2 regions of the Micromonospora sp. SYSU B005 genome follow, and region 1 is predicted to be linked to the other one. Evidence: riboswitches for the same ligand, from Rfam matches in the RefSeq annotation. Region 1 holds a riboswitch; the other holds the start of a gene.
What was found. A riboswitch is a leader RNA that binds a small molecule or an ion and turns the genes downstream of it on or off. The one in region 1 is predicted to bind thiamine pyrophosphate.
Positions count from the first base shown of each region.

Region 2: it holds a riboswitch for thiamine pyrophosphate, as region 1 does, so the genes downstream of both, thiE (thiamine phosphate synthase) here and SM452_RS26955 (ECF transporter S component) in region 1, are expected to answer to the same signal.

Region 1 covers NZ_JAXCFU010000017.1:11,865-26,415, reverse strand. The annotation lists gene SM452_RS26970 (hypothetical protein) at 243-608, shown strand; gene SM452_RS26965 (energy-coupling factor transporter transmembrane component T family protein) at 802-1,602, opposite strand; gene SM452_RS26960 (ABC transporter ATP-binding protein) at 1,599-3,032, opposite strand; gene SM452_RS26955 (ECF transporter S component) at 3,145-3,735, opposite strand; TPP riboswitch at 3,811-3,917, opposite strand; gene SM452_RS26950 (alpha/beta fold hydrolase) at 3,994-4,830, shown strand; gene SM452_RS26945 (sugar isomerase domain-containing protein) at 4,827-5,576, shown strand; gene SM452_RS26940 (DUF6328 family protein) at 5,668-6,168, shown strand; gene SM452_RS26935 (acyl-CoA dehydrogenase family protein) at 6,276-8,249, shown strand; gene SM452_RS26930 (hypothetical protein) at 8,295-8,462, opposite strand; gene SM452_RS26925 (hypothetical protein) at 8,472-9,077, opposite strand; gene SM452_RS26920 (ArsR/SmtB family transcription factor) at 9,130-9,432, opposite strand; gene SM452_RS26915 (metal ABC transporter permease) at 9,476-10,351, opposite strand; gene SM452_RS26910 (metal ABC transporter ATP-binding protein) at 10,353-11,117, opposite strand; gene SM452_RS26905 (metal ABC transporter substrate-binding protein) at 11,114-12,061, opposite strand; gene SM452_RS26900 (DUF6703 family protein) at 12,150-12,413, opposite strand; gene SM452_RS26895 (antibiotic biosynthesis monooxygenase family protein) at 12,441-12,782, shown strand; gene SM452_RS26890 (Rv0361 family membrane protein) at 12,877-13,350, shown strand; gene SM452_RS26885 (glycine--tRNA ligase) at 13,464-14,551, shown strand, end outside.
Region 2 covers NZ_JAXCFU010000001.1:508,775-523,325, forward strand. The annotation lists gene SM452_RS02350 (ABC transporter substrate-binding protein) at 1-1,006, opposite strand, end outside; gene SM452_RS02355 (ABC transporter ATP-binding protein) at 1,291-2,073, shown strand; gene SM452_RS02360 (LLM class F420-dependent oxidoreductase) at 2,076-3,026, shown strand; gene SM452_RS02365 (cupin domain-containing protein) at 3,023-3,331, shown strand; gene SM452_RS02370 (hypothetical protein) at 3,406-6,198, shown strand; gene thiC (phosphomethylpyrimidine synthase ThiC) at 6,246-7,829, opposite strand; gene thiD (bifunctional hydroxymethylpyrimidine kinase/phosphomethylpyrimidine kinase) at 7,847-8,635, opposite strand; gene SM452_RS02385 (thiamine phosphate synthase) at 8,715-9,404, opposite strand; gene SM452_RS02390 (thiazole synthase) at 9,443-10,216, opposite strand; gene thiS (sulfur carrier protein ThiS) at 10,222-10,422, opposite strand; gene thiO (glycine oxidase ThiO) at 10,413-11,498, opposite strand; gene thiE (thiamine phosphate synthase) at 11,495-12,118, opposite strand; TPP riboswitch at 12,116-12,227, opposite strand; gene SM452_RS02410 (DUF559 domain-containing protein) at 12,346-13,257, shown strand; gene SM452_RS02415 (aldo/keto reductase) at 13,570-14,532, opposite strand.

The DNA of each region.
Region 1 (14,551 bases):
CGTTCTCTCCCGGTAAATCGGGTGCGGACCTCCGGGCGGCGGGATAGCGTTGCCGCATGCGTAAGTGACGCCCCACCTCCGAGCCCGGTCCACCGCCGCCAGTGCCGTGGACCCGTCCTGCTCCGGGCGTCCGCATTCCTTCCCCGCCACCGTCGGTCGCGGTGTCTGTCGTGATCGGAACGCACCGGAGCCCTCGCTCGGCGCGTCCCGGTCGGCGCGCCCGCACGACAGGAGGCCCGCGAATGCCCGCGAAGCGCAATCCGAAGAAGTCCCGCAAGCAGTCGTCGCCGCAGGTGACCACGCCAAACCTCGACGCGCTCACGGTGACGCCACCCGCGGTGGTGCTCCCCACCGAGCCGTCGGCGTCCACCGTGTCCCCGGTGGTGCTTCCCACCGAGCCGGCGGCGCCCGCCGTGTCTCCGGATGCGGTGTCGCCGGTCCTGGCTGCGCCGACGGTGTCGCCCTCGGAGTCTCCGGAGACCCCGGTCCTGCCGGGCGCATCCGCGACGCCGCCCAGATCGGGCCCACCGGCAGGGCGGCAGGCCCGGTTGACCGGGCGGAGCCAGCGCGCCGGCCAGACCCGGTTCTACGCCTTCCGCCGCAGCTGACCGACAGCCCCGCCCGAGCCTCCCCGAAGATCTTGGAGGATTCCGGCCCCCATAGGGGCCCTTCCGTACCAAGATCTCGCCCGGCTCTGGTTGATCATGAAGTTGGCGGGGGCGAATCGGGCAACCGGTGCCGTCAACTTCATGATCAACGGGGCGGGGGCGGAGGTGAGGGGGAGGGAGGGAGAGGGAGGGGTCAGCCGATCAAGGGGCGGAAGGTGCCCAGGGCGATGCTTGTGGCCAGGGCGCCGCCTGCCAGCAGCGCGGCGCCCGCCACGAGCAGGGCGTCGGCGCGAGTGAAGCGCTGCGGGCGGGCAACGGTGCGTGGGGTGCCCGCGTCGAAGCCCCGGGCGTCCATCGCCACCGCCAGCCGGGTACCCCGCCGGATCGCGCCCACCAGCAGGGTGAACGCGGTGGACGCGAACAGCCGCAGCTTCGCCACCGGGTTGCGGCCGGCGTCCACGCCGCGGGCCCGGCGGGCCATGCTGATCATCCGCCACTCCTGTTCCAGCAGCGGCACCATCCGGAACGCGGCGAGTGCCCCGATGGCGAACCGGGCGGGTGCCTTGGCGTTCTGGATCAGCGCGTCGGCCAGGTCGGTCGGGTCGGTGGTGGCGAACACGACGATGCCGGGCAGCGCCACGGCGAGCATCCGCAGCACCAGTCCGAGCGCGGTCATCAGCACGCCCTGGGTGACCAGGATCGGCCCGGCCTCGACGAGCACCGGGCCGGAACGGTCGGCCGCGAAGAGCACCAGCGTGATCAGGATGCCGACGGCGCCGGCGAGCAGCGGCCAGGCCCGGCGGGCCAGCACCCGGTAGCGGACCCCGAACAGCGGCAGCACCGCGAGTTCGACGGCGATGGCGATGGCCGGGGCCACCGGGTCGAGCGTCGCCACCAGGATCAGCGTGAAGACCACAGCGGCGGCCAGCTTCGCCACCGGGTTGCGCCGGGCCAGCGGGGCGCCGGGCGCGGCGACCGGTTCGAGGCCGATCACGTGACCACCCCGTCGGGGGAGCGGTGCAGGGTGAGCGTCCGGTCGGCCAGCGCGGCCACGAAGTCCGCGTCGTGGGTCACCGTGACCAGGCCGTGCCCGGCGTCGCGCAGCTCGGCGAGCAGGTCGACCAGTTCCAGCCAGGTCCGCCGGTCCTGGCCGAACGTGGGTTCGTCGCAGATCAGCAGGCGGGGCGCGGTGGCCAGGGCCGTCGCGACACTCAGCCGCCGTGCCTCGCCACCCGAGAGGGTGTACGGGTTGGCGCCGGCCAGCTTGTCCAGCCGCAAACGGTGCAGCAGTTCGTCGACGGTGGCGGTGACCGCCGGCTCGGGTCGGCCGGTGCGGCGCGGGCCGAGCGCCAGCTCGTCGCGCACCGTGGCGGTGACGAATTGGTGTTCCGGGTCCTGGAACACCGAACCGATCCGGCGGACCAGCGCGGGTGCGCGCCAGCGGTGCGGGGGAGTACGAGCGTCCCGCCCGGCGAGTTCCGCCGACGCGGTGACGGCGCCAGTGCCGGGCTTCAGCAGGCCGCCCAGGAGCAGCGCCAGTGTGGACTTCCCGGCCCCGTTGGGACCGAGGACGGCGAGCGCTTCGCCGGCGCGTACCCGAAGGTCGGTGGGGTTGAGCCGCGGCGGCAGGCCGAGCCGCTCCGCGGAGAGCAGCACGTCGCCGGGCGGCGTGGTGGCGTGCCGGGGCGGCGCGACGTGGCCGGGTACCCAGACCCCGGCGGCCGCAAGCGCCTCGCCGTGCGCGGCGAAGACCGCGTCGGGCGGCCCGTCGGCGCGCACGCCGCCGCCGGGTTCCAGCACCACGACGCGGTCGACCAGCGGCAGCGCCTCGGTGACCCGGTGCTCGACCAGGACCATCGTGGTGTCCGGGTCGAGCGCGTTCGCGACGGCCCGGCGGATCAGGCCGGCGCCGGCCGGGTCGAGGTTGGCGGTGGGCTCGTCGAGCAGCAGCAGCCCGGGGCGCAGCGCGAGCGTGCCGGCCAGTGCCAGCCGCTGCTGCTCGCCGCCGCTGAGCGCGGCGGTGGGGCGGTCCCTGTCGTACGGGAAGCCGACCCGGTGCAGCGCCTCGTCGACGCGGGGCCAGATCTCGCCGGCGGGTACGCCACGGTTCTCCAGCCCGAACGCCACGTCGTCGCCGGAGCGGGCCATGACGAGCTGGGTCTCCGGGTCCTGGAAGACGATGCCGACGCGCTCGCGGGCCTTGCGCGGGTCCAGCCCGTCGATCTCGACGGTGCCCTCCTGCTCGCCGGAGTCCTCCGGCAGCAGCCCGGCCAGTGCGGCCAGCAGCGTGCTCTTACCGGCGCCGGAGGGTCCGAGCAGCAGCACCCGCTCGCCGCTCTCCACGCGCAGATCCACCCCGCGCAGAGCCCAGCGTTTCCGTCCCCCGTGCCGCCACCCGAACCCCCGGAGCACCACCCCGCTCACCGCCCACCACCCCCTCTCCCGGCCCAGCCTGCGTGATCAAGGAGTTCGCGTCCGGAGAACCGTGCCCGGCGGACGCAAACTCCTTGATCACCGGGGCGGGGCGAGGCGAGCCTCAGACCAGGGCGCGGTCGCGGCCGGCGGGGAAGCGGTCCAGTACGCCGGTGTTCGCCAGCGCGCGGGTGAGGGCCACCGCGCCCAGGCCGGCCACCAGCAGGCAACTGAGCACACCGAAGGCGATGTAGGGCAGCCGGAAGGTCGTCCAGCTCGTGCCCGGGTACCAGTACAGGGCGTCGAACAGCGTGGCGAAGAGGCCGCCGCACGCGCCGGCGAGCGCCGCCGTGAGCGGCCGGTAGAGGCGGTACCGGGTGGCCGCGAAGACCGCCTCGACGCCCAGGCCCTGCACTGCGCCCTGGAGGATCGCCATCGCGCCGTACGGGGAGCCGAGCAGCACCGAGACGGTCGAGGCGACGGTCTCGGTGAGCAGCGCCGCACCCGGCTTGCGGACGATCAGCGCGCTCAGCACGGCCGGGATGAGCCAGACGCCGTACATCACCGACTGCAGCGGGGCGAAGAAGGCGAACGGCCCGTCGCTGCCCTTCCAGAGGATGTTCCAGAGCTGGAACACGACGCCGAAGGCTACGGCGATGACCGAGGCGACGACGATGTCGACGGTACGCCAGCGGTTGCTGTCGGTACGGTTCATGGTTGGCTCCCAGTTCGTCGAGGTGAACCAGGAGAAGACGCACGCCGCGCCCGGTGGTCACCGGACGGCGACGCGGCTGGAGGTCGACCGAACTCCCTGCGCTGGCATTACCCAGATCAGGTTCGAGGGTCTGCGGGCACCGGCCCGCACTCTCAGCGCTGTGCGCTCCCCTGTCGGATGTGAAGTTGTCTCGTCGCAGACGCTAGCACCGACGACGGCCCCCAGCCCAGCAGGGCGAGTGTCGGTATGGTGGCGATCATGCTGGTGGATGCGCGGGGACTGACGTTCGAGGTACGCGCCGGCGGCCCCGAGGGCGGTGATCCCGTCCTGCTGCTGCACGGCTTCCCGCAGCACTCCGGCGAGTGGGACGCGGTGACGCCCGCCCTGCACGCCGCCGGGCTGCGCACGTACGCGCTCGACCAGCGCGGCTACTCGCCCGGCGCGCGTCCGGCGGACGTCGGGGCGTACCGGATTCCGGAGCTGGTGGCCGACGCGGCGGCGGTGCTGGACGCGCTCGGGGTGACCCGCGCGCACGTGGTGGGCCACGACTGGGGCGCGATCGTGGCGTGGGGCCTGGCGGCGGCGCACCCGGAGCGGGTCCGGACGCTGACCGCGGTGTCGGTGCCGCACCCGGCCGCCATGGGCCACGCGCTCGCCACCGACCCCCGGCAGAAGGTCAAGTCCGCCTACATCGCGTTGTTCCGCAAGCCCGGTACGGCGGAGAAGGTGCTGCTGGCGTGGAACGGCGCCACGCTGCGCAAGCTGCTGAGCGGGGTGGGCGGCGCCGGCGAGGTGGCCCGGTACGCCGAGCCGATGCGCGAGCCGGGGGCGTTGACGGCGGCGCTGAACTGGTACCGCGCGATGACCGGGACGGACATGAAGGCGGTCGCCCCGGTCGGGGTGCCCACCACGTTCGTCTGGAGCGACAAGGACGTGGCGATCGGCCGGACGGCCGCGCAGGCGTGCGCCGCGCACGTCACGGGTGACTACCGGTTCGTGGTGCTGCCCGGGGTCAGTCACTGGATCCCGGACGAGGCGCCCGGCCCGCTGGCCGAGGCGATCCTCGCCCGGTGCGCAGGAACGGAGGAAGCATGACGGTGAGCGCCGACGCGTACCTGGCGGTGGTGACCGAGACGATCGGCCGGGTCGCCGCCGAGCAGCGGCAGAACGTCGCCGACGCAGCCGACCTGATCGCGGCGGCGCTGCAGGCCGACGGGGTGGTGCACGCGTTCGGCACCGGGCACTCCGAGGCGCTGGCCATGGAGATCGCCGGGCGGGCCGGCGGGCTGGTGCCCACCAACCGGATCGCGCTGCGTGACCTGGTGCTGATCGGCGGCGACCCGGCCGACGTGCTCGGACCGAAGCTGGAACGCGACCCGGCGGTCGCGCACCGCCTCTACGAGCTGGCGCCGATCCGTCCGCAGGACGTGTTCGTGCTGGCCTCGAACTCGGGCGTGAACGGGGCGATGGTCGAGTTCGCGTCCATCGTGAAGGAACGCGGGCACGGGCTGGTGGCGATCACCTCGGCACAGCACTCGGCCCGGATGACGTCGCGGCACCCGTCCGGCCGCAAGCTGGCCGACTTCGCCGACGTGGTGCTGGACAACGGCGCCCCCTACGGCGACGCGACGCTGCCGCTACCGGGTGGCGGCGCGGTCGGCGCGGTCTCCTCGATCACCGCGGCGCTGCTCGCCCAGCAGATCGTCGCCGAGGTGGTGGCCCGGCTGGTCGCGGCGGGGCAGCGCCCGCCGGTCTACCTGTCCGCGAACATCACCGGCGGCGACGAGCACAACGCCGAGCTGGAGGCACGGTACGCGGGCCGGATCCGCCGCGGTTCCTGAACCGGTTTCGTGATCAGCCGTACGGGGCACTGGCGCTCCTGCCGGTGGGCGTTCACCCGCCGGCCGTGCCGTCTCCCGGGGAGGTCCGCGAGTGTCGAAGGAATCCGAGAAGCAGCGCTGGCAGCGCAACTTCGCCGACCTGTTGCAGGAGCTGCGGGTCGCGCAGACCGGTGTGCAGATCCTCTTCGCCTTCCTGCTGACGCTGCCGTTCAGCAACGGGTTCGGCCGGACCACGGAGTTCCAGCGCGACGTCTACATCCTGGCGCTGCTGACCGCCGCCGCGTCCGCCGCGATGATCATCTCTCCGGTCGCGTTCCACCGGGCGCTGTTCCGGCAGGGGCGTAAGCCGGAGCTGGTCCGGTTCGCCCACCGGATGGCCACCGGTGGCCTGTTCTTCATGCTGATCGCGATGGTCAGCTCGGTCCTGCTGGTCACCGACTTCGTGCTGGACCGGCCGATCGCGTTCCTGCTCAGCGCGCTCACCGGCGTGTGGTTCCTGATCTTCTGGGCGATCCTGCCGTTCAGCCGGCGCAACTGGGGTGAGGACGACATCGACGACGAGGACGACAGCCCTCAGTCGCTGACCGACTGACGGTCCGCCAAATCGGACGTGCACGCAGCGCTACCCCTGGGTAACACCCGGGGGTAGCGTCGTTTTCGTCGAACGCGTCGACGCAGCCGGACCGCGAGGAGGCAGCCGTGACCACGACACAGAACAGCCGGCCCGAGTCACCGGACGGCGCGGGGCCGCTGCCCACCGAGGCGGGCCAGGTCTCCGAGAAGGAGGCCCGCCAGGTCGCCGAGGCGGCCCGCGAGTCGGCCTGGGACCGGCCCAGCTTCGGTAAGGAACTGTTCCTCGGCCGGTTCCGGCTCGACCTGATCGACCCGTGGCCCCGCCCCGACCCGGCCGAGGTGGCTCGCGCCGACGAGTTCCTCGGCGCGCTGCGCGCGTACCTGACGTCCGAGGTGGACGGCGAGGCGATCGAGCGGGACGCCCGCATCCCCGACGAGGTGTTCCACGGCCTGGCCGGGCTCGGCACGTTCGGCATGAAGATCGACCGGAAGTACGGCGGGCTGGGGCTGAGCAACCTGCACTACTGCCGGGCGTTGATGCTCGTCGGCTCGGTGAACCCGGCGGTCAGCGCGCTGCTCTCCGCACACCAGTCGATCGGCGTGCCGCAGCCGCTGAAGATGTTCGGCACGCCCGAGCAGAAGGACCGGTTCCTGCCCCGGCTCGCCGCCGGTGAGGTCTCCGCGTTCCTGCTCACCGAGCCGGACGTCGGCTCCGACCCGGCCCGGCTCGCCACCACCGCCGAGCCGACCGCGGACGGCACCGGCTACCGGCTCAACGGCGTGAAGCTCTGGGCCACCAACGGCACGCTCGCCACGCTGCTGGTGGTGATGGCCCGGGTGCCGGCCGGCGAGGGGCGGCGCGGCGGCATCACCGCGTTCGTGGTGGAGGGCGACAGCGACGGCATCACCGTGGAGCGGCGCAACTCCTTCGTCGGGCTGCGCGGCCTGGAGAACAGCCTCACCCGGTTCCACGACGTGTTCGTGCCGAAGGAGAACGTGATCGGCGGTGAGGGCAAGGGCCTCAAGATCGCGTTGACCACGTTGAACACCGGCCGGCTCTCGCTGCCGGCCATGTGCGTCGGCGCCGGCAAGTGGGCGCTCAACGTGGCCCGCGAGTGGGCGGCGGACCGGGTCCAGTGGGGCCGCCCGGTGGGCGAGCACGAGGCGGTGGCGAAGAAGCTCTCCTTCATCGCCGCCACCACGTACGGCATGGAGTCGATGCTCGACCTGTCCTGCATGCTCGCCGACGACGACCGCAACGACATCCGGATCGAGGCGGCGCTGGTCAAGCTCTACGCCAGCGAGATGGCCTGGCGGATCGCCGACGAGCTGATCCAGATCCGCGGTGGCCGCGGCTACGAGACGGCCGACTCGCTCGCCGCTCGCGGGGAACGGCCGGCCGCCGTCGAGCAGCTCCTGCGCGACCTGCGGATCAACCGGATCTTCGAGGGCTCCACCGAGATCATGCACCTGCTGATCGCCCGCGAGGCGGTCGACGCGCACCTGTCCGTCGCGGGCGACATCATCGACCCCGACGCCGGGCTGGGCCGCAAGGCGAAGGCGGGCGCGCGGGCCGGCGCCTTCTACGCGAAGTGGCTGCCCACGCTCGCCGTCGGCAAGGGGCAGACGCCCGGGGCGTACCAGGAGTTCGGGCCGCTGGCCGGGCACCTGCGCCACGTCGAGCGGACCTCCCGCAAGCTGGCCCGGTCGACGTTCTACGCGATGTCCCGGTGGCAGGGGAAGATGGAGCGCAAACAGGCGTTCCTCGGCCGGGTGGTGGACATCGGCGCGGAGCTGTTCGCGATGAGCGCGGTATGCGTCCGGGCCTACGCCGAGCGGGACGCGCACCCGGAGAACGTCGAGCTGGCCGACCTGTTCTGCCGTCAGGCGCGGCTGCGCGTCGACGAGCTGTTCACCGGCCTGTGGTCGAACACCGACTCGGTGGACGTGGCCGCCGCCAAGCGGATCGTCGCCGGCCGGTACGCCTCGGTGGAGGAGGGCGTCGTCACCCCGCCCGCCGACCTGCCCTGGGTGGCCCGATGGGAACCGGGGCCGTCCACCGAGCAGGACGTCCGCCGTCGCATCCCGCCGGCCGGCTGACCGGACCAACCCGGCGGCCGTCCGCCCGGACGGCCGCCGCGGCGGTCAGCGCGCGATCGCCCAGGCCAGGATGCCGGCCAGGATCAGGCCGTTGAGCCCGGCCAGCACCAGGTACGCCGACGGCGGGATCTTGCGGCCCTTGCGGACGAAACTCACCAGCACGGCCGCGTATCCCAGCAGCAGCACGGCGACGACGATCAGGAAGTACAGCACCGGCACACCTTACCGGCCGCCACGCAGCCCCAGTTCGCGCAGCTCCAGCGCGGCGAGCGCGTCGACTGTCGCGTCGTCGCCGCGCCGCCACGCCTCGGCGACGTCGGGCGCGATCCGGGTCAGCTTCGACAGCGGCTGACCCGCCAGTGCGCGCAGCGCCAGCAGGTCCCGGCCGGCCGGGACGCCCGCCAGGGCCTTCGCCGCGCCGGCCCGGCGCATCCAGCGCAGGCGCAGCGGCAGCCAGCCGAACAGCACCAGGCCGAGCGGGAACACCAGCACCGCGACGGTCAGCCCGAGCGCGAGCTGCCCGACCAGCTCCTGCTGGTCGCGGCCCGCCTCGGCGACCGCGCGGGCGGCGTCGGCGGCGCGGGTGAACGGCGCGGTCAGCTCGTCGCCGACGATCGGCACCCGGCCGACCTTGCCGCCGGCCTCGGCCAGGTTGTCGGCGAGCCCACCACCGGCCCCCTCCAGCTTCTGCCCGGGTACGGCGAGCTTCTCGACCACGTCGTGCAGCCACAGCGCGAAGCGGATCGCCGCGTACACCCAGGCGACAACGAGCAGGTCGGTGAGGAACTGGCGGACGGCGGTGGGAAAACGGTCGGCGTAGATCTTCACGCCGGACAGCGTCCCACGACACGGGCGCGTCGGCACCTGGCCGATTTCCCGCTCAGTGCGACCCTTCGCCGGCGTGACTGACCGCGTCCCTGACGATGTGGGCCACGTGGTCGTCGACGAGCGCGTACGCGATCTCCCGGCCGCGCCGCGACCCGCGCACCACCCCCGCGCCGCGCAGCACCCGCAGGTGCTGGGAGACCAGCGGCTGCGGGGCGCCGAGCTTCTCGACCAGCTCGTGCACGCAGCGCTCCCCCTCGGCCAGCTCGCTGACGATCGCGAGCCGGATCGGGGCGGAGAGCGCGCGCAGCAGGTCACCCGCACCCTCGAAGGCGTCGTACCCGTTCGTGCCGGTCACCCTGTAACGGTAACCAATCCCAGCTGCGCCGGCGGGCAGGGCCTCATCCCAGCAGCACCTCGTGCTCGGCCGGCTCGGGCGGCGGCGTGGACCGGTCGGCCCGCACCCGCCGCCGCACCGCCCGCAGACCGGCCGCGGCGATCGCCACCAGCAGGAACGAGCCGATCGCCACGATCACCACCGAGGCGCCGGGCGCCGTGTTGGCGGTCGCCGCCACCCAGACGCCGGTGCCGGCGGCGAACACGCCCAGCGCCATGGCCGCCGTCATGGTGGACCGGAAGCCCCGGGTCACCTGCTGCGCGGTGGCCACCGGCACGACCATGAGCGCGCTGATCAGCAGCACCCCGACCGCCCGCATGGCGATGGTCACGGTGACCGCGGTGCCGACGGCGATGACCAGGTTCAGCGTCCGCACCGGCAGGCCGGACACACGCGCGTACTCCTCGTCGTGGCAGACCGCGAACAGCGCCGGGCGCAGCACCAGCATGGTCACCAGCAGCACCGCGCCGAGCACGCCGATGGTGACCAGGTCGCCCGGCGAGGTGGTGGTCAGCGACCCGAACAGGTACGCGTTGAGCGACCCGCTGCTGGCGTCGGAGAGCCCGACCAGCATCACGCCACCGGCGATGCCGCCGTAGAACAGCAACGCCAGCGCGAGGTCGCCGGAGGTGCGCCCGTACGCGCGGACCAGCTCGATCACGATCGCGCCGAGCGTCGCCGCGATCACCGCCACCAGCACGGGGGAGCGGTTGAGCAGCAGTCCCGCGCCGACGCCGGTGAGCGCCACGTGCCCGAGCCCGTCGCCGATCAACGCCAGCCGGCGCTGCACCAGGTAGATGCCGAGCGCCGGGGCGGCCAGCCCGATGATCAGCGCGCCGACCAGGGCGCGGAGCATGAAGTCGTACTGGAAGAGATCCATCTCAGATGCCTGTCCAGAGCCGGGCGGGCTCCTCGTCGCAGTGCGGGTGCACGTGCTCGTGGTCCGGGTCGGCGTGGTGGCCGGCCGGCTCCGGCACCGCGCCGTCGTGGGCGATCCCGCCCTGGTGCACCACCACGGCCCGGCTGATCAGCGGGCGCAACGGGCCCAGCTCGTGGGCGACGAGCAGCACCGTGCCGCCGCCGTCGCGGAACCCGCGCAGCGCCTCGGCGAACGCCTCCTGGCTGGCCGCGTCCACCCCGGCGGTCGGCTCGTCGAGCACCAGCAGCTCCGGCCCGCCGGCCAGGGCGCGGGCGATCAGGGTGCGCTGCTGCTGGCCGCCGGAGAGCGTGGACACCGGGTCACCGGCCCGGTCGGCGAGCCCGACCGCGTCCAGCGCCGCCGTCACCGCCTCCCGGTCCGCGCGCCCGGCGGGCCGCAGTACGCCCCGGCGGGCCAGCCGCCCGGACGCCACCACCTCGCGCACCGTCGCTGGTACTCCGCTGCCCGCGCCGAGCCGCTGCGGCACGTACCCGATGCGGTGCCACTGCCGGAAGCGGCGCTGCGGCGTGCCGAAGAGGGTGACCGACCCGGCACCGACCGGCACCAGGCCGAGCGCGGCGCGCACGAGCGTCGACTTGCCGGAGCCGTTGGCGCCGAGCACGGCGACCACCTCTCCGGAGGTCACTGTCAACGAGACGTCACGCAGCACCGGGCGGCCGTCGTAGCCGACCGTGGCGTGCGCGATCTCGATCACGGGTGGGGTCATGAGCAGTCCAGAGCGGTTCGCAGGGTCTGCAGGTTGGCGCGCATCGCGGAGAGGTAGTCGCCCTCGGCGGGCGGGCCCTCCAGCGGGTCCAGCATCGCGGTCTTCGCCCCGACCTCGCGCGCGATGGTCTCGGCGACCTTCGGGCTGACCCGGCTCTCGAAGAAGATCGTCCCGGCCTGGTGCTCCCGGGCCTCCTTCGCGACCTCGGTGAGCCGCTGCGGGGACGGCTCGGACTCCGGGGTGAGCCCGCTGATGCCGATCTGCTCCAGCTGGTAGCGCTCGGTCAGGTAGCCGAACGCGGTGTGGCTGGTGACGATCTCCCGGCGCTGGCAGGTGCGCAGGCCGTCGGCGTACTCGGTGTCGAGCTTCGTCAGCTCGGCGCGCAGCGCGCCGGCGCGGGCGGTGTAGTCGGCGGCGTGGTCCGGGTCGGCCTTGCCGAGCCGCTCGGCGAGCTTGTCGCCGATGGTGGCCAGCCGGGTCGGGTCGAGCCAGACGTGCGGGTCCTTGCCGCCGCCCTCCTCGGAGTGCCCGGCCTCGCCCTCGTGGTCGTGGTCGTGCCCACCGGCGGCGGCGTCCCGCAGCGGCGTGACGCCCGCCACGTCGAACGCGCGGTCGCCGCCGTTCTGCTCGACCGCCTCGTCCACCGCCGGCTGGAAGCCGCTGAGGTAGACGACCACGTCGGCGTCGACCACCTGGCCGACCTGCCGCGGGTTGAGTTCCAGGTCGTGCGGCTCGGCGCCCGGCTTGGTGAGGTTGCTGACCGCGACCGTGTCGCCGCCGATCCGCTCGGCGAGGAACTGGAGCGGGTAGAACGCGGCCACCACGTCGACCCGGCCGGGCTCGCTCGCGCCGCCCGAGCTGTCGGCGCAGGCGGTCAGGCCGGCGGCGGCGAGCAGGGCGGTGGTTGCGGCGGTCAGGATGCGGCGCGGTGCACGAACGGTCATGGGCTCAACTGTCCGCGACAACGAAAACTATTGTCAAAAACGCATGATTGCATGTCAGCGCAGGTCAGCTCGGCTCTGCTTCGTGCGGTCAGCCGACCATGAGCTTCGCCAGCGCCACCGCGATCAACAAGGTCAACATCACCAGCCGGAGCATCCGGGTCGCCGGCGCCTGCACCGGCCAGGTGACCGACATCAGCCAGACCAGCCCGCCGGCCAGCACGAGCAGCAGGACGCCACCCGCCGGGCCGGGCGCGAACAGGCCGACAAGCACCAGGGCCAGCGCGGCCAGGAACACCGCCGTCGGGTTGAGCCGTGCCAACCGGGACAGCACGGGACTCTGCGTACGCTGCATGCCACGAACTCTACGAGGAGGAACCCCGTGCTGGTCACCAACCGCTTCGTGGTGGAAGCCGAAACGGTGGACGAGTTCACCCGTGCGGCGCACGCCGCGCTGGCCGCGCTCGCCGCCCGCCCCGGCTACCTGCGCGGTGAACTGCTGCGGGCGCTCGACGACCCGGACCACTGGCTCCTGGTCACCGAGTGGGAGTCGGTCGGTGCGTACCGGCGGGCGCTCGGCGGATTCGACGTCAAGGTCACCGCCGTGCCGCTGCTCGCCCGATCGGTGGACGAGCCGTCGGCGTACGAGACGCTCGCCGGCGCCGCCCCGGAGGGGGAGGTCGTCGTCGTCGCCAGCGATCGTGCCGCAGGCCCGTACCGCTGAGTGCCGGGGCACTACCCTGGCGCGTATGACCGCTCCCGGACCGGCCGCGCCACCCCCGTCGTCAGTTCCGCCCGCGCCGCCGGCGGACCCCGGGGTGCCCACGCCGCCGCAGGGACCCGGCGCCGTGCCGCCGTTCGCCGCCCCGCCCACCGAGGGCGGGCGGACCCGGCTCTGGCTCGGCCTCGGCGCGGGTGCGCTCGCAGTGCTGATCTGCTGCGGCGGAGGCGGTGCCGCAGTGGTCGGCCTGGCCGTGAGCAACGCCCAGGCGATCGGCGAGCAGGGCCGGGCCGTCACGAACGACTACTACCAGGCGCTCGTGGCCCGGGAGTGGTCCAAGGCGTACGACACGCTCTGCGACGACATCCGGCGACGCGAGCCCCGGCGCGAGTTCGAGCGGCGAGTGGCGACCGAGCCGCAGATCTCCGGCTACCGGGTCGGCGAGGTCGACCTCAACACGCTCACCGTGCCGGTGGACGTCACGCTCGCCGGCGGCCGCCGGGAGGCGCAGACCGTGACGCTGGCACCCGACCAGCAGACGGGCGGCGTGGAGGTCTGCGGGGTGAGCTGACCGGCCCCCGGTATTCTGCTGGGCTCGGGACGGACACGGTCGTACCGTTGTCCCGAACAGCCCGGTTCTATCCATCTCAACCGCGCCGACCGCCAGCCGGCGTAGGAGGAAACATGCCAGCCGACCGTATCGACGCCGTCACCAGCCTCGCCAAGCGCCGGGGCTTCGTCTTTCCCTCCAGCGAGATCTACGGGGGCACCCGGTCGGCGTGGGACTACGGTCCGCTCGGCGTCGAGCTGAAGGAGAACGTCCGCCGGCAGTGGTGGCGGACCATGGTGCAGCAGCGCGACGACGTCGTCGGCCTCGACTCGGCGGTCATCCTGGCCCGCAAGGTCTGGGAGGCCAGCGGCCACATCGCCGAGTTCGTCGACCCGCTCACCGAGTGCCAGTCCTGCCACAAGCGATTCCGGGCCGACCACCTGGAAGAGGCGTACGAGGCCAAGCACGGCAAGCCGCTGACCTCGCTGACGGAGCTGAACTGCCCCAACTGCGGCAACAAGGGCACCTTCACCGAGCCGAAGATGTTCAACGGCCTGATGAAGACCTACCTGGGCCCGGTGGAGAGCGACGAGGGCATGCACTACCTGCGCCCGGAGACCGCCCAGGGCATCTTCGTCAACTACAAGAACGTCGAGACGGTCGCCCGCAAGAAGCCGCCGTTCGGCATCGCGCAGACCGGCAAGTCGTTCCGCAACGAGATCACCCCCGGCAACTTCATCTTCCGGACCCGCGAGTTCGAGCAGATGGAGATGGAGTTCTTCGTCGAGCCCGGCACCGACGAGCAGTGGCACGAGTACTGGCTCTCCGAGCGCTGGAACTGGTACCTCGACCTCGGCCTGTCCGAGGAGAACCTGCGCTTCTACGAGCACCCCAAGGAGAAGCTCTCCCACTACTCGAAGCGCACCGTCGACATCGAGTACCGGTTCCGGTTCGGCGGCAGCGAGTTCGCCGAGCTGGAGGGCATCGCCAACCGCACCGACTTCGACCTGTCCACGCACAGCAAGCACTCCGGCGTCGACCTGTCGTACTTCGACCAGGGCAAGGGCGAGCGCTGGATGCCGTACGTGATCGAGCCGGCCGCCGGCCTCACCCGCGCGGTGCTGGCGTTCCTGCTGGAGGCGTACGACGAGGACGAGGCGCCGAACACCAAGGGCGGCGTGGACAAGCGCACCGTCATGCGGTTCGACCCGCGCCTGGCCCC
Region 2 (14,551 bases), on a different contig from region 1:
AGTCGATGATCTGGTCCGGGGTGAGGTTCTGCTTCAGCGCACCGGCGCCCTGGAGCAGCGCGATGCTCTTGGCCACCCGGCCACTGTCCAGCGTGCCGATCGCGGTGCCGGAGTTGCTCGACCGCACGTACGCGGCCATCAGCTGAAGCTCGGCGGACGCCGCGGCCGGGACGGCGGCCGGCACGTTCTTCTTCAGGATCTCGGCCGCCTCGTCCGGGTTGGCCAGCGAGTACTCCAGGCCCTTGAGCAGCGCGGCGGTGAACTTCTTCACCATCTCCGGCTTCTCCTTGGCGATCTTCGACGAGGTGATCAGCGCGTTGCCGTAGAGGTCCTGCATCACGTTGCTGTACGGCAGGACGACCGGCTTCTTCTTGGTCACCGTCTCCACCGTCGGCTGGCCGACGACGAACTGGCCGATGCCGTCCACCGAGCCCGAGCCGAGCATGCCGATCAGGCCCTGCGCCTCACCGTTTACCCAGGTCACCTTGCTGCCGTCGATGCCGGCGAGGCGCGCGTACGTCGGGAAGAGGTTGCGCACGACGGACGTCGGGGTGTCGGCGAGCTTCTTGCCCTCGAGGTCCTTCGGGGTGGCGATGTTCTTGCCCTCGACCGTGACGATCGCGGCCATGGTGCGCTGCTGGATCGCGGCCACCGCCACGAAGTCCTTCGCCTGGCCGTTGCCGAGCTGGAGGATGCCACCGGTCAGGTCGATCGGGCCGAAGTCGGCCTGGCCGCCGGTGATGGTCTGGATCACGGAGCCGGTGCCCTGACCGGGCTTGATGTCGACGTCGAAACCGGCCTCCTTGAAGAAGCCCTTGTCCTTCGCCACCCAGGCGTAGGAGTCACGCCCGAAGTTGCCGAACGAGGTGAGGTACGTCACCTTCTCCAGCGCCGCGCCGTTGCCGCCGCCGCTCTCGGACTTGTCCGAGTCGCTGCTGCAGCCGCCCACCAGGGCGAGGGCGGTGGCCAGAGCCGCGGCGGCGACCGTACGGGTCAGCCTTCTCATCAGTGCACCATGTCCTTTCCGACCAGGACTTCTTCGCCGGTCGGGTCGTGGGTCCGACGGGGTCGGCAAGTGGGTTCGGCCGACTGGACCGTCGTGAGGGGACTCTTCGCGCGCAACAGCGTACGAGAAGCCGGATGACCTGCCGCCGCCGTCCCGGTTGCGGAACGGAAACGAAGTTGCGTGACGGAAAGCGGACTGACGTCCACCCCGGACAGTGCTATAAGCACCGTCCGCTACGCTAGCCCGGCTCGCATTCGGACGACGTGGAAGGGAGCCGGCGGAAGATGATCCGACTGTCCGGGGTGTCCCGCACCTTCGACGGCCGTTCGGGACGGGTGGAGGCGTTGCGCGGCATCGACCTCGACGTCGCCGAAGGCGAGTTCGTCGCCGTCCTCGGCCGGTCCGGCTGCGGCAAGTCCACGCTGCTGCGCATGATCGCGGGCCTGCTCCCGGTCACCGGCGGTGAGATCACCGTGGGCGGTACGCCGATCACGAAGCCCCGCCGCGACGTGGCGATGCTGTTCCAGCGGCCGGCGCTGCTGCCCTGGCGCTCGGTGCTGGACAACGTGCTGCTGCCGGTGGAGATCTTCGGCTGGCGCCGCGCCGAGCACCGCGACCGGGCCCGCCAGTTGCTGGAGATGGCCGGGCTGGGCGGCTTCGAGAAGCGCCTCCCGCACGAGCTGTCCGGCGGCATGCAGCAGCGCGTGTCGCTGTGCCGGTCGCTGGTCGGCTCGCCCCGGGTGATGCTCATGGACGAGCCGTTCTCCGCGCTCGACGCGCTCACCCGCGAGGAACTCTCCGGCGAACTCCAGCGCGTGCACATGGAGACGAAGGCGACGATCGTCTTCGTCACCCACTCGATCGACGAGGCGGTGCTGCTCGCCGACCGGGTCGTCGTGCTCAGCCCGCGCCCCGGGCGCATCCGCGAGGTGGTCGAGGTGAACGTCCCCCGGCCGCGCACGCTGGGCCGCCACGAACACCTGGAAGACGTCGCGCGGATCAGCGCCGAGCTGCACGAACTGCTGATGGAGCGGGACGCCCCCGGCGTACCCGTCGGAGGCCGGTGACCATGCGGGTCTCGGTGTTCACCGAACCCCACCGCGGTGCGGACTACGACGACCAGCTCCGGTTCGCCCGGCTGGTCGAGGAGACCGGCTTCGAGGGCTTCTTCCGGGCCGACCACTATCGGGCCATGGGGGACGAGCCGGCGCCGCCCGGCCCCACCGACGCCTGGCTGACGCTCGCCGCGCTGGCCCGGGAGACCTCCCGGATCCGCCTCGGCACGCTCGTCACGTCCGCCACGTTCCGGCTCCCCGGGCCGCTCGCCGTCATGGTCGCCCAGGTCGACCGGATGAGCGGCGGCCGGGTCGAGCTGGGCATCGGCGCCGGATGGTACGAGCGCGAGCACACCGCGTACGGCATCCCGTTCCCGCCGGTCAGCGAGCGATTCGACCGGCTCGCCGAGCAGCTGGAGATCGTCACCGGCCTGTGGCGCACCCCGGCCGACGAGACGTACAGCTTCACCGGTGAGCACTACCGGCTGGTCGACGCGCCCGCGCTGCCCAAGCCGGTGCAGCAGCCCGGCCCGCCGGTGATCGTCGGTGGCCGGGGACCGAAGCGCACCCCCGAGCTGGCCGCCCGCTACGCCGACGAGTTCAACATGCCGTTCAAGAGCGTGGCCGAGACCGCCGCCGCGTACGAGCGGGTACGCGAGGCGTGCGACCGCGCCGGGCGGGACGCCTCCGGCCGCGCGCCGCTGACACTCTCCGCCGGCATCGTGGTGGCGATCGGACGCACCGACGCCGAGGCGCAGCGCCGGGCCGCGCCGCTGCACGTCTCCAGCGCGCTGCCGCCGGAGGACCCGGTGGTCGGCTCCCCCGCCCAGTTGGTCGACCGGATCGGCGAGTTCGCCGCCATCGGGGCCACCCGGGTGCACCTGCGCCTGATCGACTTCGACGACCTCGACCACGTGGAGCTCATCGCCGCCGAGGTGCTCTCCCGACTGGACGGACCACGATGACCGAACTCTCCGCCGACCTCGAACTCGGCCCGGTGGGCCAGGAGATCGTGTACGAGAACGACCGCGTACGCGTCTGGCACATCCGGCTGGAGCCGGGTGAGCGGCAGCCGCTGCACCGCCACGACCACCCGTACCTGGTGGTGGCCATCCAGGGCGCCAAGAACGTGGTGCAGACGATCGACGGCACCACCATCGACGCCGACGAGCCGACCGGCGGCGTGGTCTACCGCGACCCGGGCGCGGTGCACATGCTCACCAACGTCGGCGACACCACCTACCTCGCGCGCCTGGTCGAGCTGAAGTAGCCACACCGGCGGGTTCGCCGCGCCGCGCGGCGGCAAGGTGGCGATCGGGGTCACCGGGCCGTAACGTGCCCGACATGGCCTTTCGGACGTGGGGCAGGCTGCTGCTCACGGCGCTCGGGGTGAGCGTACTGGCCGGGGCCGGCCAGTTGGGGATCGCGTACGGCTTCGGAGTCGTACGCCTCGACGGCGCGTTCGTGGACGTCTCGGTCAACCGGTGGCCCGCCCAGCTCGTCTGGGTGGGCTGGTTCGCCGCTGTCGCCACGGTCGCCGGAGCCGTCCTCACCGAGCGCTTCGCCCGCCGCGACGACAGTCCCGGCGGCACCACCGAACTGCTCTCCATCGCCGGCGTCAGCGCGCTGGGCGCGATGGTGGTCGCCCCGCTGTGCATGCAACCGGCCCGCGCGGCCGAGCTGGGCGGATCCGTCGACCCGGTCTGGGCCGCCGGCATCTGCGCCGCCCTCGGCGCGGTCGTCGGCGCGGGCGCGGCGATCGCCGTCCTGCTCAAGCCGCCGTTCGGCTGGGGCGTGGCGATCACCGCCGGCATCGTCTGGCTGCTGGCGCTGCTCTCCGTCGCACCCACGATCGTCGCCAACCGCCCGCTCGCCACGGTACGGCTCGGCGTCCTCGAACCCTCCTGGCTCGATCCGGAGGCGGCCCAACGCCTGTCCATGCTGCTGCTGCCGGTGCTCGCTCTGCTGGCCGGCGGCGCGGTCGGCGTACTCGCGCGCCGGGCCGAATGGCCGCCGCTGGTCGGCGGCGCGGCCGGGGCGGCCGGTCCGGTGCTCGTCGCGTTCGCCTACCTGACCGCCGGTCCCGGCTCGGCGACCGACCGCTACCAGGTCGCGCCCTACTACGGCGCGCTGATCGCCGTGATCGCCGGTGCGCTCGGCTCGACCGCCACCACCGTGCTGCCCCGCCCGGTCACCGCCACCGGCGACCCCGACGCGGTCGAGGCCACCGACATCCTCGCGCCGCTGCCGCACTCGTCCGCGCCGGGCGTCCCGGCCGCCCCGCCCGAGCCTCCGATGACGAGCGGCGCCGCCGCGCCCGCGCACTGGAACTGGCCGGAGCCCGGCGGCTCGGCCACGGCGACGGCCGGCACCGATCTTCCCGCGGCCGGCCGGCCGGCCCTCGCGGATCTGCCCGCCGTCGATCAGCAGGCAGTTGCGGAACGGCCGGTGGGTGAGCGCTCGGCCGTCGCCGACACGGGCCACGGCCAGCCCATGCCGGGTCTACTGCCCCCGGGCCGCCGGACCTCGGCCATCGACGTCCTCGCCGCGGGCCGCCCCGACCCGGGCACGGGCACGGGCACGGCCCACGCGGGCAGCACCGGCGAGGCGGCCACCACGGACCGTGCGACCACTCTCGACCCGGCCGTCGCCGGTTCCGAACCCGCCGATGGAGCGTCCGGGCAGGCGACAGCCGCACCGACCGACAGCGGGGCCGTCTCCACCACGTCGGCCACCGGCTCCGGCTCCGCAGCCGGGACCGACGGTGCCGCACCGGAAGCGGCGGCGACCGCGCCCCGGGTGACCCGGCCGCGCCGCACCCGCGCCGGCCGGTCCGCCGACCCGATCGACGGACCGGCGTCACGCGCCGACGGCATCACCGCACCTCGCCCCGCGGACGTCTCCTCCCCGAGCGCCGGTGCGGGCACCACCTCGAACGAGACGTCACCGGCCACCGCCGAGGGCCAGGTGCCCGGCCCGCGTACGGATGGCGGCGCACCCGCCGGACCGGTCGCGGCCGAGACGGACAGCGCCGTCCCCGCCGGACCAGCCACTACCGACGCGGGCAGCGCCACCCCCGCCGCGCCGCCGGCCGAAGCCACCGGCCGCTCCACCCGCTCCCGGCGTCCCCGCGCCTCGAAGGCCGGACCGCGCGCCACCGGCCCGGCCACTCCCGAGTTCGACCCGGCCGACGCCGCACCGACGACGGCGGGCGGGCAGGCCGAAGCGGTGCCGACGAAGACCAGCGCCCAGGACGGCTCGTCCGACGCCGCGCCGACGGCGACCGGCCGCCGGACCCGGCCGGCACCGGACGCCACCGACACCGCCCCGATCCCCCAGGCCGCGAACCCGGCCCGGAACGACGCGAGCGCCGCCTCGGCACCGGACCGCACGGACTCTGGCGCGCCTGACGGTTCCCTCGGCAGCCCGGCTCCCCGTGCCGACTCCAACGAGGTCGCGTCGCCGGGGCGTACCGGACGCAACTTCTTCTTCGACGACCCGGCGCCGGTCCCGTCGCCCCGGCCCCGGTTCCCGATGTTCGAGGACGTGACCGGGGCGCCCGGCGAGGTGCGCCCGGCCTGGCCGATCACCCCGGCGGGCCGCCCGCACCGCGCGACCACCGAACCGGACGCACCGGCTCGGGACGCCGCGGAGGCGAACGTCCCGGCCGAGCCGGCGCCGCGTCCCCGCCACCGGGGCCTGCCCGAGCCGGGCGCGAGCACCGGATGGGACGCGCTCGCCACGAACGCCCGCCCGGCAGGGCCACTCACCCGGCCCGAGGCGGGGAAGCCTGTCGCCCGGCCCGCGACGACCGCCGCACCGGGCGAGGCGGGTGCCGCGCTGCCGGACACCACCGCCGCACTGCCGGAGGCCACCGCCACGGAGACGGAGGCGGACTCCCGGCGCGGGCGGCACGCCGGACCGGACGACGCCGACGCGTCCGGCGGGAAGTCGAAGCCCCGGCGCGGCCTGTTCCGGCGCAACCGGGCCAAGGACGAGCCGGAGCCGGCCGAGCGGACGGCCGAGCCGACCACCGCTGCCGACGACGAGTACGTGGACTGGGTGGCCGGTCTCGCCTCGGACGACAACGCCGACGACGCCCGCTCGCTGCGGACCGGACGGCACCACCGCGACTGAACGACGGCCGGGGCGGACCGGGTCGAAACGGCCCGCCCGGGCCTCGCTCACGCCAGCGGCAGGTACACCCGCGATCCGGAGGCGACGAACTCCTCGGACTTGCCGCGCATGCCCCGCGCCGCGTAGTCCTTCAGCTCCTGGGTGATCTTCATGGAGCAGAACTTGGGCCCGCACATCGAGCAGAAGTGCGCGGTCTTCGCGGGCTCGGCGGGCAGCGTCGCGTCGTGGTACGCCCGCGCGGTCTCCGGGTCGAGCGCCAGGTTGAACTGGTCGGACCAGCGGAACTCGAACCGGGCCTTCGAGAGCGCGTCGTCCCACGCCTGCGCGCCCGGGTGCCCCTTGGCCAGGTCGGCCGCGTGCGCGGCGATCTTGTACGCGATCACGCCCGCCTTCACGTCGTCGCGGTCCGGCAGCCCGAGGTGCTCCTTCGGGGTGACGTAACAGAGCATCGCGGTGCCGAACATGCCGATCATCGCCGCGCCGATCGCGGAGGTGATGTGGTCGTACGCGGGCGCGACGTCGGTGGTCAGCGGCCCGAGCGTGTAGAACGGCGCCTCGTGGCACCACTCCTGCTGGAGGTCCACGTTCTCCTTGATCTTGTGCATCGGCACGTGCCCGGGGCCCTCGATCATCACCTGCACGTCGTACTCCCAGGCGACCTTCGTCAGCTCACCGAGCGTGCGCAGCTCGGCGAACTGCGCCTCGTCGTTGGCGTCCGCGATGGAACCGGGGCGCAGGCCGTCACCGAGGGAGAACGTGACGTCGTACTTCGCGAGCAGCGAACACAGCTCCCGGAAGTTCGTGTAGAGGAAGTTCTCCTCGTGGTGCGCCAGGCACCAGGCCGCCATGATCGAGCCGCCCCGGGACACGATCCCGGTGACCCGGTCCACCGCCAGCGGCACGTACGGCAGCAGCACCCCGGCGTGCACGGTCATGTAGTCGACGCCCTGCTCCGCCTGCTCGATGACCGTCTCGCGGAACACCTCCCAGCTCAGCTTCACCGGGTCGCCGCCGACCTTCTCCAGCGCCTGGTAGATCGGCACCGTGCCGATCGGCACCGGCGCGTTCCGCACGATCGCCTCGCGGGTCTCGTGGATGCGCTTGCCGGTGGACAGGTCCATCACGGTGTCCGCGCCCCACCGGGTGGCCCAGGTCAGCTTCTCCACCTCCTCGGCCACCGACGAGGTGACAGCCGAGGTGCCGATGTTGGCGTTCACCTTCACCAGGAACGCCTTGCCGATGATGGCCGGCTCGCACTCGGGGTGGTTGACGTTGAGCGGCAGCACGGCCCGCCCGGCCGCGATCTCGTCCCGCACGAACTCCGGCGACACCGACTCCCGGATCGCCACGAACTCCATCTCCGGCGTGACGATCCCGGCCCGGGCGTACGCGAGCTGAGTGGGACGGGTTCCGGCCAGCGGCGTGCCCGCTCCGCGTACCGGGGCCACGTCCCCGCGTTCGGCGATCCACGGTCCGCGCAGCGCGGGCAGCCCCACCTCCGGGTCGGAGCCGGGACCGGAGGTGTCGTAGAGCCGTACCGGAGGGTTGTCCCCGGTCAGCGTCACCTCGGCGAACGGCACCCGGATGTCCGGGCGTGACCCTTCCACGTACACCTTGCGACGTGCCTGCATGACAGCCTCCCTGTCGCTCATGCGGACCAGCCGAAGTGGTCCAGCGGGCCGCGTCCCGCGCCCAGCTCCCAGGTCCGCGCGCCGGTCAGCGCGCGGGTGACGTACTCCTTGGCGGCCGCCACCGCGACCGGCACCGCGTCGCCCGCGGCGAGCCGGACCGCGACGGCGGCCGAGAACGAACAGCCGGTGCCGTGGTTGTGCCGGGTGTCCACCCGGGGCGCGCGCAGCAGGCGGGTCGTCCCGCCGCCGGCGAGCACGTCCACCGACTCGCCGTCGGCGTCCACGTCGCCGCCGGTCACCACCACGAACGCCGGTCCACGCGCCGCCAGCGCCTCGGCCGCCGCGACCATCTCCTCGACGGTGCCCACCGGGCCTCCGGTGAGGGCCGCGGCCTCCGCGCAGTTCGGCGTCGCGACCTCCGCGTACGGCAGCAGCCGCTCGACCGCCTCCACCACGCCGAGCCGGTGCCCGCTCGTGGCGACCAGCACCGGGTCGACGACCAGGTGCGGCAGCCGCCCGGCCCGGGCCGCCTCGGCCACCGCGTCGGCGACGGCCGGGGTGCCGAGCATCCCGGTCTTCACAGCGCGCACGTCGAAGTCGCCGAGGACGCTGTCCATCTGGTCGCGCACTGTCTGCGGGGGCAGCGGCAGGACGGCGTCCACGCCCCTGGTGCTCTGCGCGGTGACTGCGGTGAGAACTGTCGTGCCGTACGCCCCGAGCGCGGCGAACGTCTTGAGGTCGGCCTGGATGCCCGCTCCCGCTCCGGAGTCGGAGCCGGCGATGCTCAGAACTGTTTTCGGCGTCACTTGTCTTCTCCGGTGGTTGCGGTTCAGGGCTGCGGCCGACCGTGCCCACTCCGGGCGGTCAGGCTTGATCCCTCCGTGGTCACGGTCGGCCGCAGCCCTTCTCGTGTGGGCCTTCGTCGGATCGCGCGGGGTGGGTGCGCGCCACACGGGTGGCCGCCTCCTGGAAGGCTCTGCCCAGCGTGGTGGCGGTTTCGGTGGGGTCGTTGGCGCGCATGACGGCTCCCAGGACTGCTACTCCTGTTGCGCCCGCTTCAACGCAGGCCGCTACCTGAGCTGCCGTTTCGATGCCGCCGAGGGCGAGCACCGGGACCGGGCTGGCTTTCACCAGCGCGGCGAGTCCGGACTCCCGAAACGCCGGGCCGTAGCCGGGCTTTGTCTGTGTCGCGTAGACCGGGGACAGCGTCGCGTAGTGCTCGGTGGTGAGCCGGGCCAGCTCGGCGGTGTCGTGGCAGGAGCGGCCGACGAGTCCGACGGCGGGTGGCGGATACGGGCCGGCCGCGGGCAGGTGCACCGCGTCCCCGTCGAGCGGGTCCGGTCCGGCCACGATCAGCGTGCCGTCCACCTCGGCGAGGATCGCGCGCAGGTCGACGGCGAGCGCGAGGCGTTCGGCGCGGGGCAGGTCCTTCTCCCGCAGCACCACCCAGCGCACTCCCCCGCCGACGGCACCAGCGACCACGTCGACGAGCGGTCCCCGAGCGACCCGTCGATCGGTGAGCACGACGACCCCGGTCGGACCGGCGTAGATCTTGTTACGCGGCCGTCCCTCCACGGGCGCCTCCGTACCAGGATCCGCAGCGCGTACGGCGGTCACAGGTCGGGCCGTCCCTCGTCCGAGGTGGACGGCAAGGCGTGGAAGCGGCGGGTGATGCGGCCCGCGCCGTACGCCAGGCGGCCGGCCTCGACCGCGTACCGCATGGCCGTGGCCATCGCCACCGGGTCGGCGGCCCGGGTCACGGCGCTCGCCAGCAGCACCGCGTCGCAGCCCAGCTCCATCGCCAGGGCCGCGTCGGAGGCGGTACCGATGCCCGCGTCGAGCACCACCGGCACGTCCACGGCCGCCCGGATCAGCCGGATGTGGTGCGGGTTGCCGATGCCCAGCCCGGAACCGATCGGCGACCCGGCCGGCATCACCGCCGCGCAGCCCACGTCGGCCAGCCGCCGGGCCAGCACCGGATCGTCCGAGGTGTACGGCAGCACTGTGAACCCGTCGGCCACCAGTTCCTCGGCGGCGCGCAGCAGCTCCACCCCGTCGGGCAGGAGCGTGCGCTCGTCGCCGATCACCTCCAGCTTCACCCAGTCGGTGTCGAACGCCTCCCGGGCCAGGTGCGCCGTCTTCACCGCCTCCACTGCGGTACGGCAGCCGGCCGTGTTCGGCAGCAGCCGTACGCCGCACCGCTCCACCAGGTCGAGCAGGCCGCCCGACCCGCCGGGCGTGGTGTCCACCCGGCGCAGCGCCAACGTCACCAGCTCGGTGCCGGAGGCGCGGATGGCCTGCTCCAGCACGTGCAGGTTGGCCGCGCCGCCGGTGCCGAGGATGAGCCGGGAGCCGAACGTGACCCCACCGATCTCAAGCGTGGACATCCTGCTCACCCGCCCTGGGTGGCGCTGAGCACCTCGACCCGGTCGCCGTCTCGCAGCACGCTCGCCGACCAGCCGCCGCGCGGCACCACCTCGCCGTTCACCGCCACCGCGAGCCCGCGCTCCCGGTCGGTGACGGTGCGGACCACCTCGGCGACGGTGACGCCCTCGGGCAGCGTCCGGCCGGTGCCGTTGACGATCAGTTCCACGTGCGCTCCTTCCCGAAGCGGTCCGGGGTGAAGGGGACGAGCGCGGGATCCGGCTCGCCGGTGACGATCAGTTCGGTGACCAGGTCGGCGGTGACCGGGGTGAGCACGATGCCGTGCCTGTGGTGCCCGGTCGCGGCGAGCACGCCCGGCCGCCCGGGCAGCGGCCCGATGATCGGCGCGTTGTCAGGCGTACCGGGGCGCAGCCCCGCGACGGCCTCCACCAGCTCGTACTCGACGAGTTCCGGCACCAGCTCCGCGGCGGCGCGCAGCAGTGTCAGCACGCCACCGGCGGTGACAGCGGTGTCCGCGCGCTCCTCGACCGTCGCCCCGACCACGACCTCTCCGCTGTCCCGGGGCACCAGGTAGACCGACTCGCTGTCCGCGTACCCCCGGATCACGTGCCGGAAGCCCGGCGGACCGCCACCCGGCGCGCGCAGCCGCAGCACCTGGCCCTTGACCGGCCGGACCGGCAGGCCGGTCAGCGCCGCCGCGCCGCATCCGGCCGCGACCACAGTGATCCTTGCGTCCACCTCGGACAGCGCGCCGACGCGGGCCGGACGCAGCTCCACCCCGGCGCGCTCGGCGGCCGTGCGCAGCGCGACGACCAGCCGCCGCGGGTCGACCTGGTGGTCGCCGGGCGCGACAGCGCCGCCGCGCACGCGCGGCGCCAGCGCCGGCTCGCGGTCGCGCAGCTCCGAGGGGCGCAGCGGCGTGATCGGCAGTCTCAAACCCCGTTGGTACGACCACAGCCGCCCCGCCTCGGCCAGGTCGTCGGCGGTGAGCCCGACGACGAGCGTGCCCTCGGTGCGGTAGCCGACGTCGACGCCACTCGCCCCGGTCAGCTCGGCCGCGAAGCCGGGCCAGCGCGCGGCGGACTCGACGAGGAGCGCGGTCAGTTCGTGCTCACCGAAGTACGCCTCGGCGACCGGCGACAGCATCCCGGCGGCCACCGACGAGGCACCCGACCCGGGCCGGTCGTCGTGCACCACCACGCGCAGCCCGCGCTGCGCACAGCGCCACGCGATCGCGAGTCCCACCGGCCCGGCGCCCACCACCGCCACGTCGGCCGGGCTCATCGCGTCAGCGCCCGCAGCAGTTCGGCGGTGGCGTGCGCGGGATCGGCGGCCAGGCTGAGCGCGCCGACCACCGCCACCCCGTACGCCCCGGCCGCCCGCAACGCCGGCACGCTCGCGGCGGTCACCCCGCCGATCGCGATCACCGGCACGCTCACCGCCTCGGCGACCGCGCGTACCCCGTCGGGGCCGATCGGGTCCGGCAGGCCGGACTTGGTGGTGGTGGCGTGGCACGGGCCCACGCCCAGGTAGCTCGCGCCCGCGTCCACCGCCGCGCGGGCGCCTACCGGCTCCCGGGCGGTCGCGCCGAGCACCGCGTCCGGGCCGAGCACCCGGCGGGCGGCTGCGACCGGCAGGTCGTCCGCGCCGACGTGGCCCCCGGCGGCGTCCACCGCGAGCGCCACGTGCAGCCGGTCGTTGACCAGGCACCGCGCTCCGTACGGCCGGCACGCCTCGGTCACCCGGCACGCCAGCTCGTACGCCTCCCGGTCGGTGGCGTCGTCCTCCACGCGCACCTGCACGACGAGGTCGGCGCGCGCGACGGGCAGGGCGGCACGCAGCACGGCGAGCGGGTCACGCCCCGGCCGGGTGTCGGTGATGAGATGCAGTCGTCCCAGGGACAGCACGGCAACGCTCCTCCCTGCGCCGGCATTACCCGGATCAGGTTCGACGGTCGGGGGCTCCCAGCCCCCCTCTCAGCCCGGTCCGCACCGGGCTCCCGTGGGTCACTTGCGGCCTACCGTACGACGCCTCCCGCCCGTACGGAAGCCCGGGTGAGGTTTTTCCCAGGAACCAGCCGTCCGCCGGATCGGGGCAGCGGGTGACCGTCCCGTCACGACACGCTGCCGGGATGGCCGTTCCCGCCCGCGTTCCGCGCCGCCTGGCGATCGTGCCGTTCCGGGGCGGCAGTGTCGTCTCCGAAGGGCTGCTCACCTGGACGATGCTGCGCGGGCCGGCGTGGATCCGCCTGCTGCCGGACGTGTACGTGCACCGGGACGGATACCGCGCCGACGACCACCGGATGTGGTGCGAGGCGGTGACGTTGCGTCTGCCGCCGGATGCCGTGCTTGCCGGGCGCAGCGCCGCCTGGGTGTACGGCGTGGACGTGCTCACCCGCGACGCGCCGGTCACAGTGGTGCTGCCGCCTGCTGCTCGACTGCGACCGCACCCACGGTTGCGGGTGGTCCGTTCGCCGCTGCCGGAGCAGGATCGCACCCTCGTCGGCGGGCTACCGGTCACCACCCCGCTGCGTACCGCGTTCGACCTGGGCCGCCACGGCACCCGCGTCGAGGCGTTGGTCGCCGTCGACGCGCTGCTGCGTCGCCGGGTCGTGAAGCTGCCCGCCCTGCGGGCCTACGCCGCCGACCGGCCGGGTTGGCCGGGTGCTCCGCTGCTGCGCGAGGTACTGGCGGTGGCCGAGCCGCTGAGCGAGTCCCCGATGGAGACACGGTTGCGGCTGCTCCTGCTCGACGCCGGCCTCGGCCCGCTCACCGCCCAGCACGAGGTTCGCGCCGGCGGACGCTTCGTGGCTCGGGTGGACCTGGCCTGGCCGGCTCTCCGCCTCGCGGTCGAGTACGACGGCGACCACCACCGGGAGCGGGCGCACTTCCGGCGGGACGTGGCGCGCCTGAACGCGCTCCGCGCGGCCGGGTGGGTCGTGCTCCGGTTCACCGCCGACGACGTGCTACGCCGCCCCGACGCCACAGTGGCCCTGGTGCGCCAGGCCCTGGCAGAACGTCGCGCCATCGAGACGAACCACTGATCCGTGCCCGCAGCCCCGGCCCGCCACCCGCCGCCTGGCCGGTCCGGTCCGGGCCGCCCGAGACGCCACGGGCGTCAGAAGGCCCGCCCGCAGACACCTATGGCGTTCCACTCGCGACTGAATCTGGCGACGAGTGGAACGCCATGGGTGTTTCAAGGCCCTTTTGACACCCATGCCGTTCCACCCGTCGTGAGCGCTGCCTCTGAGTGGAACGCCATGGGTGCCTCCGCGCGCGGGCGGCCACGGTGGGTGCACGCCGACACGCGGACGGATCCAACGCACGAGCGGGCGCGTCGGTACCGGCGGGGACGGTCAGAGGATGGCGTCCAAGGCGTCGAGGTCCTCGTCGCTGGGCTGCCACGTCCCGGCTTCGGCGTTCGCCTTCACCTGCTCGGGGGTCGTCGCGCCGGCGATCACCGACGTCACGGCGGGACGGGCGGCCAGGCCGCCGATGGCCACCTGGAGCATGGTGATGCCGCGCTCGGCCGCGTACGCCTCGATCGCCTCGATGACGTCCCAGCGCGCGGCGGCCAGCCGCTCGGCGTACCGGCCGCCACCGGCCAGTCGGCTACCAGCCGGGGGCGCCTCACCGCGCTTGTACTTGCCGGTGAGCAGCCCGTTGGCGAGCGGGAAGAACGGCAGCATGCCGAGGCCGAACCGCTCGCAGGCGGGGATCACCTCGTCCTCCACCCCGCGTTCCACAAGCGAGTAGTGGTTCTGCGCGGAGATGAACCGGGTACGCCCCTGCGACGACGCGGTCCAGTCGGCGTCGGCGATCTGCCAGCCGGCGAAGTTGGAGTTGCCCAGGTAGCGCACCTTGCCGGCGGTCACCAGGTCGTCCAGCGCGGCGAGCGTCTCGTCGATCGGGGTGCCCGGGTCGGGCTCGTGCATCTGGTACAGGTCGATGTGGTCGGTGCCGAGCCGGCGCAGCGACGCCTCGACCGCGCGGGCGATGTAGCGGCGGGCGCCCCGGGCGCCGTGGTCCGGCCCGTTCGCGCCGTTCATGTCCATGCCGAACTTGGTGGCCAGCACCACGTCGTCGCGGCGGCCCTTGAGCGCCTGGCCGAGCAGTTCCTCGGAGGCGCCCTGCGGCTCGCCGTAGATGTCGGCGGTGTCGAAGAAGTTGATCCCGGCGTCGAGCGCGGCGTCCACCACCGCCCGGGTGCCGTCGAGGTCGAGTTTGCGGCCGAAGTTGTTGCAGCCGATACCGACCACTGACACCACGAGCCCGGAGTCGCCCAGCCGGCGATAGGTCATCTCACTCACGAGATCCACCCTATGCCCGCTGCCCGGG